3 regions of the Streptomyces sp. GbtcB7 genome follow, and region 1 is predicted to be linked to each of the others. Evidence: riboswitches for the same ligand, from Rfam matches in the RefSeq annotation. Region 1 holds a riboswitch; each other region holds the start of a gene.
The links. A riboswitch is a leader RNA that binds a small molecule or an ion and turns the genes downstream of it on or off. The one in region 1 is predicted to bind cyclic di-AMP.

Region 1 (3,899 bases):
AACGAGGCCGCCGCCATGGCCTTCATCCTGCTCTTCGCCGGGTTCGAGACGACCGTCAATCTCATCGGCAACGGCACGTACGCCCTCCTCACCCACCCCGAGCAGCGCGCGCGTCTCCAGCAGTCCCTCGCCGCCGGTGAACGCGGACTCCTCGAGGCCGGCGTCGAGGAACTCCTCCGTTACGACGGGCCCGTGGAACTGGCCACGTGGCGGTTCGCCACCGAGGCCGTGTGCATCGGCGGTCAAGGCATCGCGCCCGGCGACCCCGTCCTCGTGGTCCTCGCGGCTGCGGACCGTGACCCCGCGCGGTTCGAACGGCCGGACACGCTCGACCTCTCCCGCCGTGACAACCAACACCTCGGCTACGGCCACGGCATCCACTACTGCCTCGGCGCCCCGCTCGCCCGCCTGGAGGGCCAGACCGCGCTCGCCACCCTTCTCACCCGTCTCCCCGACCTTCAACTCGCGGGAGATTCGGCCGATTTGCGCTGGCGCGGCGGGCTCATTATGCGCGGATTGCGCACGCTTCCAGTGGAGTTCACGCCTCCGGTACCGGTCGCGCGATAGCGGGCGACCTTACACCTATCGGCGCTCAAACCTGACGCGCACTCAACTCTGTGATCTTCACGTGATCTACGCTGCATCGACTTGTGACAAGCGTTCGGGTGCGGATACGTTCACTCGTCAACGCGACTCACACGTCGCGTAGTCACCTGCTGTCACGTGAAAGGCTTCCGCATGCTCTCCGGGAACGGCCGCCATCGTCGCCCCCGTCAGGCCCCGGCCCTCATCGTCGCGGCAGGAGTGACCGGATCCGCCATCGCGATCCCGTTGCTCGGTGCCACCAGCGCGAGCGCGGCCGACGGCACCACGTGGGACCGGGTCGCCGAGTGCGAGAGCGCCGGCCAGTGGAGTGCCGACAGCGGCAACGGGTATTACGGCGGGCTCCAGATCAGCCAGGCGGACTGGGAGAAGTACGGCGGCCTCACCTACGCGTCGAGTGCCGACGAGGCCAGCCGCTCGCAGCAGATAGCCATCGCCGAGAAGCTCCTCGACGACCAGGGCCTCACCCCCTGGCCGACCTGTGGACCGCTCTCCGGGCTGAGCAAGAACTCGGGCGACATCCTGGTCGACACGGGCGTGGCGAACGACTCGTCCAGTACACCGGATTCATCCGGTTCATCTGATTCGTCCAGTTCGTCCGTGACGTCGACTCCGTCCGTCTCTTCCGGCTCGAAGTCCGATTCGTCTTCGTCTGGCTCGTCTTCATCCGGTTCGTCCTCGAAGTCGACCGGGGGCGCGGCCGAGAACACGACGAAGGCCGACACCAGCGGCGACGCCCAGGGGGCGGACGGCTCCGACACGGAAACGACGAAGAGCGACAACTCGGGCAACTCCGGCCAGGGCGGCGACTCTTCCGGTACGTCCGAGAACGCGACGACCGGTGCGGGGCGCCACCGTGGCGGCACCGCGGACGAGAACACCACCGACAGCGCCGTGGACGGCCGTAGCGACGACTCCTCCGGGCGGCACGCCTCGCGCGGCGCAGGCGCCTCCCGTGATGTCGTCGACGGCTCCTACGTCGTGCGCGCCGGAGACAATCTCTGGACCATCGCGGACGCCCTTGACCTCGAAGGCGGATGGGCCGAGCTGTACGACGCGAACAAGAAGACGGTCGGCGTCGACCCGAACCTCATCCTCCCCGGTCAGAGCCTTGCAGTTGGTGCCGAATCGGGCGAAAAGTAGGGGCAGTTCGCGTCATGGTTCGCTGGGTAATGTCCGGTTTGGTGCGAGTGAGAGATGGATCTCAAAGGCCCTGATCGTCTTTGGAATTCAGCCGATCGCCTGCTTACGGTCATGACCGCTCGCCACAGCGGGCCCCGACGGTCGTCAACGCCGAATCCTGCCAACGGCCGTACGGGAACAGTCGACGCGTCAGCGCCGTAGGCAGGAGCGGGGGACCCAAGGTAAGCGCCGCGCCCGGTAGTTGACCGGGAGCGGCTTGGGGTGAAGCCGAGCGCTCAGAGCGCACGGCCGGGCACTCACCCGCCCGAACCCGACAGCTCACCTCGCAGGCGTCGGTGAGGGGATCTCTCCATGCTGTTTTCCAGCAAGGGCAAGCACCGCCGTCCGTCCAAGGCCACTCGGGTCGCCACGCTCGCCGGTGTCACCGGTGTCGCCATCGCCGCTCCGCTGATGGCGGTCGGCAACGCCTCCGCCGCCACCGCCTCCCAGTGGGACGCCGTCGCCCAGTGCGAGTCCGGCGGGAACTGGTCCATCAACACCGGCAACGGCTACTACGGCGGTCTGCAGTTCTCGGCCTCCACCTGGGCCGCGTACGGCGGCACCGCGTACGCCGCGACTGCCAACCAGGCCTCCAAGTCCCAGCAGATCACCGTCGGCGAGAAGGTCCTCGCCGCGCAGGGCAAGGGCGCCTGGCCGACCTGTGGCACGGGCCTGTCGAGCGCCGCGTACACCGGCGGTGCGAGCGCCCCGTCGACCTCGTCCTCCTCGAACGGCTCCTCGTCGAACAGCTCGCCGAGCACCAGCACCGCCACCCGCTCGACGGACACCGCGGCCTCCCGTTCGGCGTCCCGCCCGGCCGCCAAGAAGACCGTCTCCACTCCGACCGGCAAGAAGGTCAAGAAGGGTGACGGCGAGTACAAGGTCGTCAAGGGCGACAGCCTCAGCTCGATCGCCGAGAAGAAGAAGGTCAAGGGCGGCTGGCAGCAGCTGTTCAAGCTGAACAAGGACATCGTCGACGACGCCGACTTCATCTACCCGGGTCAGCAGCTGCACCTCAGCTGATGATCGGCAGCTTCACCCCAGCTGAATGACAGGTCCCTCATAAAAGGGGTCTCCACACTGGAGACCCCGGTGAGGGCCACCCCCGTCCCCACGGGCTCCCCGCTCCGGTGCGTGTTCCCCCGTACGCACCGGAGCGGGGTTTTTCGTATCCAGCGTTTCGTACCGAGCGTTTCGTACCCGGATTTCCGTACCCGTTTTTGTTCCGTTCTGGAACAATGTGTACGTTCACTTCTGCCCAAGGGGTGGGCGACCGGCTGGCCGATCCCCCCGGGGCGGTTAGGCTCATGTCGCGAAGCCATCACAGGCTCCGCGTACCCGCGTCACATCCCAGAAGGAGATGCTCGTGCCGTCCATCGACGTCGTCGTAGCCCGGGAAATCCTGGACTCCCGAGGCAACCCCACGGTCGAGGTCGAGGTCGGCCTCGACGACGGCAGCACCGGTCGTGCCGCCGTCCCGTCCGGCGCCTCCACGGGCGCCTTCGAGGCCATCGAGCTCCGTGACGGTGACCCCAACCGTTACGGCGGCAAGGGTGTCGAGAAGGCCGTCCTCGCCGTCATCGAGCAGATCGGCCCGGAGCTCGTCGGTTACGACGCCACCGAGCAGCGCCTGATCGACCAGGCGATGTTCGACCTGGACGCCACCGACAACAAGGGCTCGCTCGGCGCCAACGCCATCCTCGGCGTCTCGCTCGCCGTCGCGCACGCCGCCTCCGAGGCGTCCGACCTCCCCCTCTTCCGCTACCTGGGCGGCCCGAACGCGCACCTGCTGCCCGTTCCGATGATGAACATCCTGAACGGCGGCTCGCACGCCGACTCCAACGTGGACATCCAGGAGTTCATGATCGCCCCGATCGGCGCGGAGTCCTTCTCCGAGGCCCTGCGCTGGGGCGCCGAGGTCTACCACACCCTCAAGAAGGTGCTGAAGACCAAGGGCCTGTCCACCGGCCTGGGCGACGAGGGCGGCTTCGCCCCGAACCTGGAGTCGAACCGCGCCGCGCTCGACCTCATCCTCGAGGCCATCAAGCAGGCCGGTTACATCCCCGGTGAGCAGATCGCGCTCGCGCTCGACGTCGCCGCGTCCGAGTTCTACA
Region 2 (3,899 bases), on a different contig from region 1:
ACCAGGTGCGCAGGCCGGTCCACCGGGTGCCGGGCGGGGAGATGGCTGACATGGGCCCGATGCTAAGGACCTTCGAGCGGGTTGGCGGCGGGCCACGCGCGCGTGGAGCTCGATGAGCCCCACGCGCGCGCGGCGGGCGTCGAGGCGTTAGGCCGGACGCACCACGCTGTGGATGATCGACTCGCCGCCGTAGAAGATCGACTCCTCGCGGACGTACGCGCCCGGCTTGGGGGCGTGGATCATCATGCCGTTGCCGATGTAGAGGCCGACGTGGCTGATGTCGTCGTAGAAGAAGACGAGGTCACCGGGCTTGATGTCGGAGAGCGGCACCGTCGTGCCCGCGTTGACCTGGTCCCAGGTGGTACGCGGGAGATCGACGCCCGCGGCCTTCCAGGCGGCCTGGGTGAGGCCGGAGCAGTCGTAGGAGCCGGGCCCGGTCGCGCCCCAGACGTACGGCTTGCCGATCTGGGTGCGGGCGAAGGCGAGGGCCTTGTCGGCCTTGGCGGTGTACGAGGAGTCGGTGGCCGAACTCCCGGTGGTCCCGGTGGTGCCGGTGGTCGCGGAGGTCGTCTGCTGCTGGGCGGCCGCCTCCTGGGCCTTCTTCTCCGCCGCGGCCTGCTGCTGCGCCAGCTCAGCCGCCTTGCGGTCGGCCGCTTCCTGCTTCTTCTTCTCGATCGCCGCGAGCCGCGCCTTCTCCTCGGCGGTCAGCTTCGAGAGCAGGTCGCGCGCCTCGGCGAGCTTGCGCTGCACGTCGGCCTTGGACGTCTTCAGCGCGCTCTGCGTCGTGGTGAGCGTCTGCAGGCTCTGGGAGGCCTCCGCGCGCTTCTTGGTGGTGGCGGCCTGCTCGGTGATGTAGTCGTCGACGGCCACCTTCTGGCGGCTGGTCAGCCGGTCCATCAGCTGGGTCTGGTCGAAGTAGTCCTGCGGATTGTCGGCCAGCAGGAGGGTCGCGGTGTCGGGGGCGGAGGCACCGGTGCGGTACTGCGCCGCGGCGAACGAACCCAGCTCCTCGCGCGCGGTGTTGAGCTTCTCGGTGCGCTGGGCCACGTCGTCGAGGAGGGAGTCGACGCGCTTGCGCTGCTGCGCGGTCTTCTCCCTGGTCGCGTTGTACTTCTCGGTCGCCGCCTCGGCCTGGTGGTAGAGGTCGTCTACCTTCTTCTCGACCTCTTCGATGCTCGGCTTGGAGTCGGCCGAGGGCGCGGCGTTCGCCGTCTGGGAGAGCAGGGCCACGGAGGTGAGGGCCGCCGTGGCGAGGGCGGGGGTCCGTATACCCGCTATGCGCGTACCCGTAGGACTCCACTTGCGATGCGACGCCAAGAGAGGCGACTCCTTCCGTCTTCCGCCTACCGAGTTAGCTGTCGGGTTCGGGCGGGTGATTCCGGAAGGTTTGCCCTACGGTCCTTGTCCCAGCGGACAGTTGGACCGATTCACCCCAAGGTCGGTTGGGTCCCCGGCTCCGGCTGCCGTACGGCGCACCGGACTCGGCGGAGGCCGCACGGCCCGGCGATGTTCGCCGGTTGGGTCGAGCGGCCTGCCCGGCACGCTAGCCAACTCATAAGTGTTCTGTGAAGTTTGATGTGCGATATGCCCGATACATTTTTGTGACCTTGATCCTGAGGGCCATTGATCGGGACTGACTGTGGCTGACCGTAATGAAACGATCCTGAACGGTGACGGCGTCCGCGGCGGAAAGGGCGACGGAAAGAGATCATGCGCGGTCACGGAAAGCGATCATGCGCGGTCGCGGAAAAACCGGTCGGGTTTCCAGGGTGGCCGCGGGTTGTCAGTGGGGCCGCCTAGACTCGGAGAGCGATGAGCAGCCTCTTTGATGACAGCTTTCTGGCGGACCTCCAGCCTTCCGGGGCCCACGAGGAAGAGCCCCCGCCGCCGCCCGAGGACGGGGCGCCGGAGCCGCTTCCGGACGACCTGTTCGGCGGCCGCTTCGACGTGCCCGCGAGCCGGGACGCCTACTACCGCGACGGCGCGCACCGCCCCGCCGTGGACCCGGCGGCCCTGCTGGACGGGTTGAACGAGAACCAGCGCGCGGCCGTGGTGCACTCCGGCTCCCCGCTGCTCATCGTGGCCGGCGCGGGCTCCGGCAAGACCCGGGTGCTCACCCACCGCATCGCCCATCTGCTGGGCGAGCGCCATGTCCACCCCGGCCAGATCCTCGCGATCACCTTCACGAACAAGGCCGCGGGCGAGATGAAGGAGCGCGTCGAGCAGCTCGTCGGCCCGCGCGCGAACGCGATGTGGGTGATGACCTTCCACAGCGCGTGTGTGCGAATCCTGCGCCGCGAGAGCAAGAAGTTCGGCTTCACCTCCTCGTTCTCGATCTACGACGCCGCCGACAGCAAGCGGCTGATGGCGCTCGTCTGCCGTGATCTGGATCTCGATCCCAAGCGCTTCCCGCCCAAGTCCTTCAGCGCCAAGATCTCGAACCTGAAGAACGAGCTGATCGACGAGGAGGACTTCGCCGCCCAGGCCGCCGACGGCTTCGAGAAGACCCTCGCCCAGGCCTACGCGATGTACCAGTCGCGGCTGCGCGAGGCCAACGCGCTCGACTTCGACGACCTGATCATGACCACGGTCAACCTGCTGCGCGCCTTCCCGGACGTCGCCGAGCACTACCGGCGCCGCTTCCGCCACGTCCTGGTCGACGAGTACCAGGACACGAACCACGCGCAGTACGCCCTGGTCAGGGAGCTCGTCGGCCCGGTCGCCGGTGACCGGCCCGAGGACGTGCCGCCCGCCGAGGGCGAGCTCGAGCCCGCCGAGCTGTGCGTCGTGGGCGACGCCGACCAGTCGATCTACGCCTTCCGCGGGGCGACCATCCGCAACATCCTCCAGTTCGAGGAGGACTACCCGGACGCGACGACGATCCTGCTGGAGCAGAACTACCGCTCCACCCAGACGATCCTGACCGCCGCGAACGCGGTCATCGAGCGCAACGAGTCCCGCCGCCCCAAGAACCTGTGGACCAACGCGGGCGCCGGTTCGAACATCACCGGCTATGTCGCCGACACCGAGCACGACGAGGCCCAGTTCGTCGCCGACGAGATAGACCGTCTCACCGACGCGGGCGAGGCCAGGGCGGGCGACGTCGCCGTCTTCTACCGGACGAACGCCCAGTCCCGTGTCTTCGAAGAGGTCTTCATCCGCGTCGGCCTGCCCTACAAGGTCGTCGGCGGCGTCCGCTTCTACGAGCGCAAGGAGGTCCGGGACGTCCTCGCGTACCTCAGGGTCCTGGCCAACCCCGAGGACTCGGTCCCGCTGCGCCGCATTCTGAACGTTCCCAAGCGCGGCATCGGCGAGCGCGCCGAGGCCATGATCGACGCGCTCTCGCAGCGCGAGAAGATCAGCTTCCCGCAGGCGCTGCGCCGCGTCGACGAGGCGTACGGGATGGCGGCGCGGTCGACGAACGCCGTGAAGCGGTTCAACACGCTCATGGAGGACCTCCGCACGATCGTCGAGTCCGGCGCGGGCCCGGCGACCGTCCTGGAGGCGGTCCTCGAGCGCACCGGCTACCTCGCCGAGCTGCAGGCCTCGACCGACCCGCAGGACGAGACCCGGATCGAGAACCTTCAGGAGCTCGCCGCCGTGGCCCTGGAGTTCGAGCAGGAGACCGGCGAGGGCGAGGGCGAAGGCACGGGGGCGGGCGCTGCTGCGGGTGCGGCGGCTGCTGGTGCTGGTGCGGCGTCCGGTGGGCTCTCCGCGTTCCTGGAGCGTGTCGCGCTCGTCGCCGACTCCGACCAGATCCCGGACGAGGAGGACGGCAACGGCGTCATCACGCTGATGACCCTCCACACCGCCAAGGGCCTGGAGTTCCCGGTCGTCTTCCTCACCGGCATGGAGGACGGCGTCTTCCCGCACATGCGCGCGCTGGGACAGGTCAAGGA
Region 3 (3,899 bases), on a different contig from region 1:
CTGCCGGGGGCCCGGGTGCTGATCCACCAGCCGTCACTTCCCGAGCCAGTACAGGGACAGGCGAGCGATCTGGCCCTCCAGGCCGAGGAGTTGATGCGCACTCGGAGGCTGCTGGAGGACATGCTCGTACGGCACACGGGGCAGAGTTCTGAACAGGTCGCCGCCGACATCGAGCGGGACAAGATCCTGGACGCTCAGGCCGCGTTGGCGTACGGACTGGTGGACGGGATCATCCCCAGCCGCAAGACCTCGCGCACCGCGCCCGGTGCGAGGAACGCCACACCCGACGCGAGGTGATCCGCCGATGGTGCCCGAACTGCCCCCGCTGCCCGCGCTGACGCGAGCCGAGGCCGAACTGATCGACCGTTACCTCGACGTGGTCGACCTGCTGGGCCGTATCAACCCGGCCAGGCCCGGAGACACCTACCGCGGACTGCGTGCCGCCCAGGCGCTGGTCGCCAAGGCCACCGAGCTGCGGGACGCCCTCGCGCTGATGCACCAGCGCGGCGAGAGCGAGGTGCACGCGCCGACGCTGGCGCAGGCTCTGCGCGTCCTCGACGGTGAGCGGCGGGCTGCCCGCGTCACGCTGCCACCCGACGCCGACAATTGACACCTCCACACCCGGGTCGCGGTGCGCGCCGAGTCGGCGAGGCGTCCGGCCCGGGGTTCAAACGGACCAAATGGCGTACCCCCTGATGGAGTAGTCACAGACCCCTTCGGGGAACCGAAAAAGTTGCGCAACACGCTTGGCCCGGAGGCGGAATGAGACGCTCCGGTGCTGGTGGGCGCGTCGTCGGTGTCCCCAACATCGCCCGAACAGGGGGTCGTCCACCCGAACGGGTGAGTGGTGAGTAACCCCACAAATCGCCAGTTCCGCTCGGATTTTCCGACCGCTATGCGTGAAGATCCCTTCCGACGACAAGCCCCCGCCACAGCGGCGGGGCGGTCCGGGCGGACGCCGAGTCCTGCCGCTGCCCGGATGACCGGTCGACAGAAGTGCATCGGCAGGAGTGGAGGACCCAGCAAGACGGGTCGCCGGAGAGATCCGGGCGGTCCTTGGGGTGAAGCCGCGCAAGCGGCCGGGCTACTTCGCCAGCCCGAATCCGACAGGTCATCCTTCACAGGCGGCTGACGAAGGGTTGCGCATGACTGCGCTCAATCGTGTCCCGTCGCTGTGGACCCGGGCCGGTACGGCCTCGGCGCTCACCATCGCCGCCGTGGGCGGCAGCCTTGTGGTTCCTGGCGTCGCATCCGACGCCGAAGCGGCCACGTTGGCGACGAGGGCACTTCAGGTCGCGGCTTCCAAGAAGGGCTCCCCGTACCAGTACGGTGCCGCCGGGCCACGCCGCTTCGACTGCTCCGGGCTCACGCTCTACTCGTACAAGAAGGCGGGCAAGACGCTGCCTCGTACGGCCGCGGCGCAGTACAACAAGACGCACCACATCTCCGCATCCCACCGCAAGGCCGGAGACCTGGTGTTCTTCCACTCGGGCCGGAACGTGTACCACGTCGGCATCTACGCCGGGAAGGGAAAGATCTGGCACTCCCCGAAGACAGGGGAGGTCGTGAAGCTGCAGAAGATCTGGACGAAGAGCGTCTGGTACGGCCGGGTCAGCTGACCTGCCCGAGGGGGTGCCGCCGGCCGGCACCCCCTCGGGGTTCCACCCCCCGGGCGTGAAAAGCGGACGAACCGGTTACTCGTTCAGCATGGCTGAGCGACCTTCCCCCGAGGAACGGAACGAGACGCCCCTCGAGCGCGCCGATCGCAACTTCGGCGAACTGCTCCAGGAGCTGCGCGTCACGCAGACCGGTGTGCAGATCCTCTTCGCGTTCCTGCTGACGCTGGCGTTCACCCCGCGCTTCCCGTCCCTCGACACGGTGCAGCGCGCCACGTACGTCACCACCCTCCTGCTGGCCGTGGTGGCCGCCGCGCTCTTCACGGCGCCAGCCGCGCTGCACAGGTCGCTGTTCCGGCAGGGCGCGAAGCCGACCATCGTGCGGGTCTCCTCCGTCCTGGCCACGGTCGGGATGGGTGTGCTCATGCTGGCGCTGACGGGATCGGTGCTGCTCGTCGTGGATGTCGCGCTGGGACGCGCCGCCGGGATCGCCTCGGGCGCGGGCACCCTGCTCGTCTGTGTGGCGCTGTGGGGCCTCCTGCCGGGCCTGGTGCACCGTGCCGTCGTCGGCGGAGCGACGGCTCCGAAAGAAGCACCGGACCGAGAACCGTGAGCGCGCTCATCGCCTGACTGCCCGCGGGCACGAACCGCGGCAGCGGACCGAGGAAGGTGACCGGCGCCTTCGGGTCGAGCGCGTGGGTGACGGACCCCTGCCGCAGCGGGCGGGCGCCGGACGCCATCGGCTCGGTCTCGCTCCGGTCTCCTGGGCCCTGCCCAGCGACCGCAGCGTCCGTACGCCGAGTCCGGAGCACGCAGGCGCCGCCGAGCAGCGGCAGCGCCCACGCGGGCGGTCGGCCGCGGCTGCCGCCGGCCGAACGGCCGGACAGCGCGGTCGTAACGGAGATGGTGGCCGGGACGGCGGTGGCTCCGGTGGGGCCGCGGTTGCCGGGACCGGGAGATCCGCGCCGTACGATCTCCGTCGTCCATCGGACCGGGGACCGGTCGGCGCCGGCGGCCGAGGCCTTCCAGGCCCCGCCGCGAGGCGCCGGACAGGGCAGACACGACAACTGAGCCGCTCCTCAGGGCTCTTGTGGGCCGCCGGCCGTCACCGGCTGGGCCGGCACCGTCCAGGGCAGCTCGATGGCGACCGTCTTGCCGCCCTCGCGGGTGGGCCGGACGACGAGTCTGCCGCCGCATTCGGCGGTCAGCCAGCGGATGATCACCATGCCGCGCCCGTTGTCCTGCTGAACGGCGGCGGGCAGACGTTTGGGAAAGCGCGGATGGCTGTCGGTAACGCCGATCCGCAGGTGTTCGTCTCGGTCGAGGCGGACGTCCACCGTGAAGGTGGGCGACTGCCCGAAAGTGTGTTGGACGGCGTTGGTGGCTAGTTCTGACACGATCAGGCGTACGGTGTCCGCGACTTCGGCGTCGCACGGCAGGCCCCATTCGGCCAACACATCGGCGACGAAATTCCGGGCCGCGGAGACCGAGGCGGGATCGCTCGGCAGAGTGACGGATGCTTCCTGGTGATCTGCCATGGCGACGTCGTCCCTTTCCCACGGGACCGGAGTCCGACACGGAGCGGATGGTTCGAGTACGGTCCCGGACTGGTGCTTCGCGCCAGACTGCCATCACTGGGACGGTCACGGGTGCGATCCACCGAGATATGCATATATCTGTCGCTCGATGCGGTGAACTCTGCGACGGCGGAGCGTATTTGGGCGGCTCGGAAGGAGTAAGGAGTACGCCCATGCAGCACGGTCCCGCGGTGCGCCGCCGCAAGCTCGGTGCCGAACTGCGCGCGCTGCGCGCCGGTGTGGGTCTCACCAGTGGTGAGGCGGCCCGTCTCGTCGGCTGGCACCAGTCGAAGGTGAGCCGGATCGAGACCGGTATCAGTGGGGTGAAACCGGCCGACGTGGAGCGCCTGTTGGACGCCTACGCCGTCACGGAGCACGAGTTACGGGAGCTCCTGGTGGGCCTGGCGGGCTCCGAGGGCAACGGTCGCCATCACTGGTGGCACGCCTACCGCGGGGTCCTGCCGCCCACGTACCGCGACTTCATCAGTCTGGAGTCCCAGGCCAGCGGCATGCGCACGCTGGAGACCTCGGTGGTACCCGGACTGCTCCAGACGCCCGAGTACGCACGGGAGGTGACCCGGGTCGCCGTCGGCGGCCTGGAGGACGACAAGCTAGACGCGCTCGTCGAGGTGCGCCTCGCCCGGCAGGACGTCCTGCGTTCGAGTCCGCCGCTGGAACTGACCGCGGTCCTGGACGAGGCGGTGTT

Region 2: it holds a riboswitch for cyclic di-AMP, as region 1 does, so the genes downstream of both, KVT44_RS42405 (C40 family peptidase) here and KVT44_RS42870 (transglycosylase family protein) in region 1, are expected to answer to the same signal.
Region 3: it holds a riboswitch for cyclic di-AMP, as region 1 does, so the genes downstream of both, KVT44_RS14185 (C40 family peptidase) here and KVT44_RS42870 (transglycosylase family protein) in region 1, are expected to answer to the same signal.

What each region holds. Positions count from the first base shown of each region.
Region 1 covers NZ_JAGXJM010000037.1:2,245-6,143, forward strand. Annotated here, with positions in the region: gene KVT44_RS42860 (cytochrome P450) at 1-567, shown strand, start outside; gene KVT44_RS42865 (transglycosylase family protein) at 724-1,746, shown strand; cyclic di-AMP (ydaO/yuaA leader) riboswitch at 1,885-2,093, shown strand; gene KVT44_RS42870 (transglycosylase family protein) at 2,098-2,808, shown strand; gene eno (phosphopyruvate hydratase) at 3,146-3,899, shown strand, end outside.
Region 2 covers NZ_JAGXJM010000036.1:18,644-22,542, reverse strand. Annotated here, with positions in the region: gene KVT44_RS42410 (tellurite resistance/C4-dicarboxylate transporter family protein) at 1-52, opposite strand, end outside; gene KVT44_RS42405 (C40 family peptidase) at 148-1,317, opposite strand; cyclic di-AMP (ydaO/yuaA leader) riboswitch at 1,325-1,497, opposite strand; gene pcrA (DNA helicase PcrA) at 1,813-3,899, shown strand, end outside.
Region 3 covers NZ_JAGXJM010000007.1:168,803-172,701, forward strand. Annotated here, with positions in the region: gene KVT44_RS14175 (ATP-dependent Clp protease proteolytic subunit) at 1-297, shown strand, start outside; gene KVT44_RS14180 (hypothetical protein) at 305-610, shown strand; cyclic di-AMP (ydaO/yuaA leader) riboswitch at 957-1,142, shown strand; gene KVT44_RS14185 (C40 family peptidase) at 1,146-1,619, shown strand; gene KVT44_RS14190 (DUF6328 family protein) at 1,708-2,229, shown strand; gene KVT44_RS14195 (ATP-binding protein) at 2,696-3,154, opposite strand; gene KVT44_RS14200 (helix-turn-helix transcriptional regulator) at 3,367-3,899, shown strand, end outside.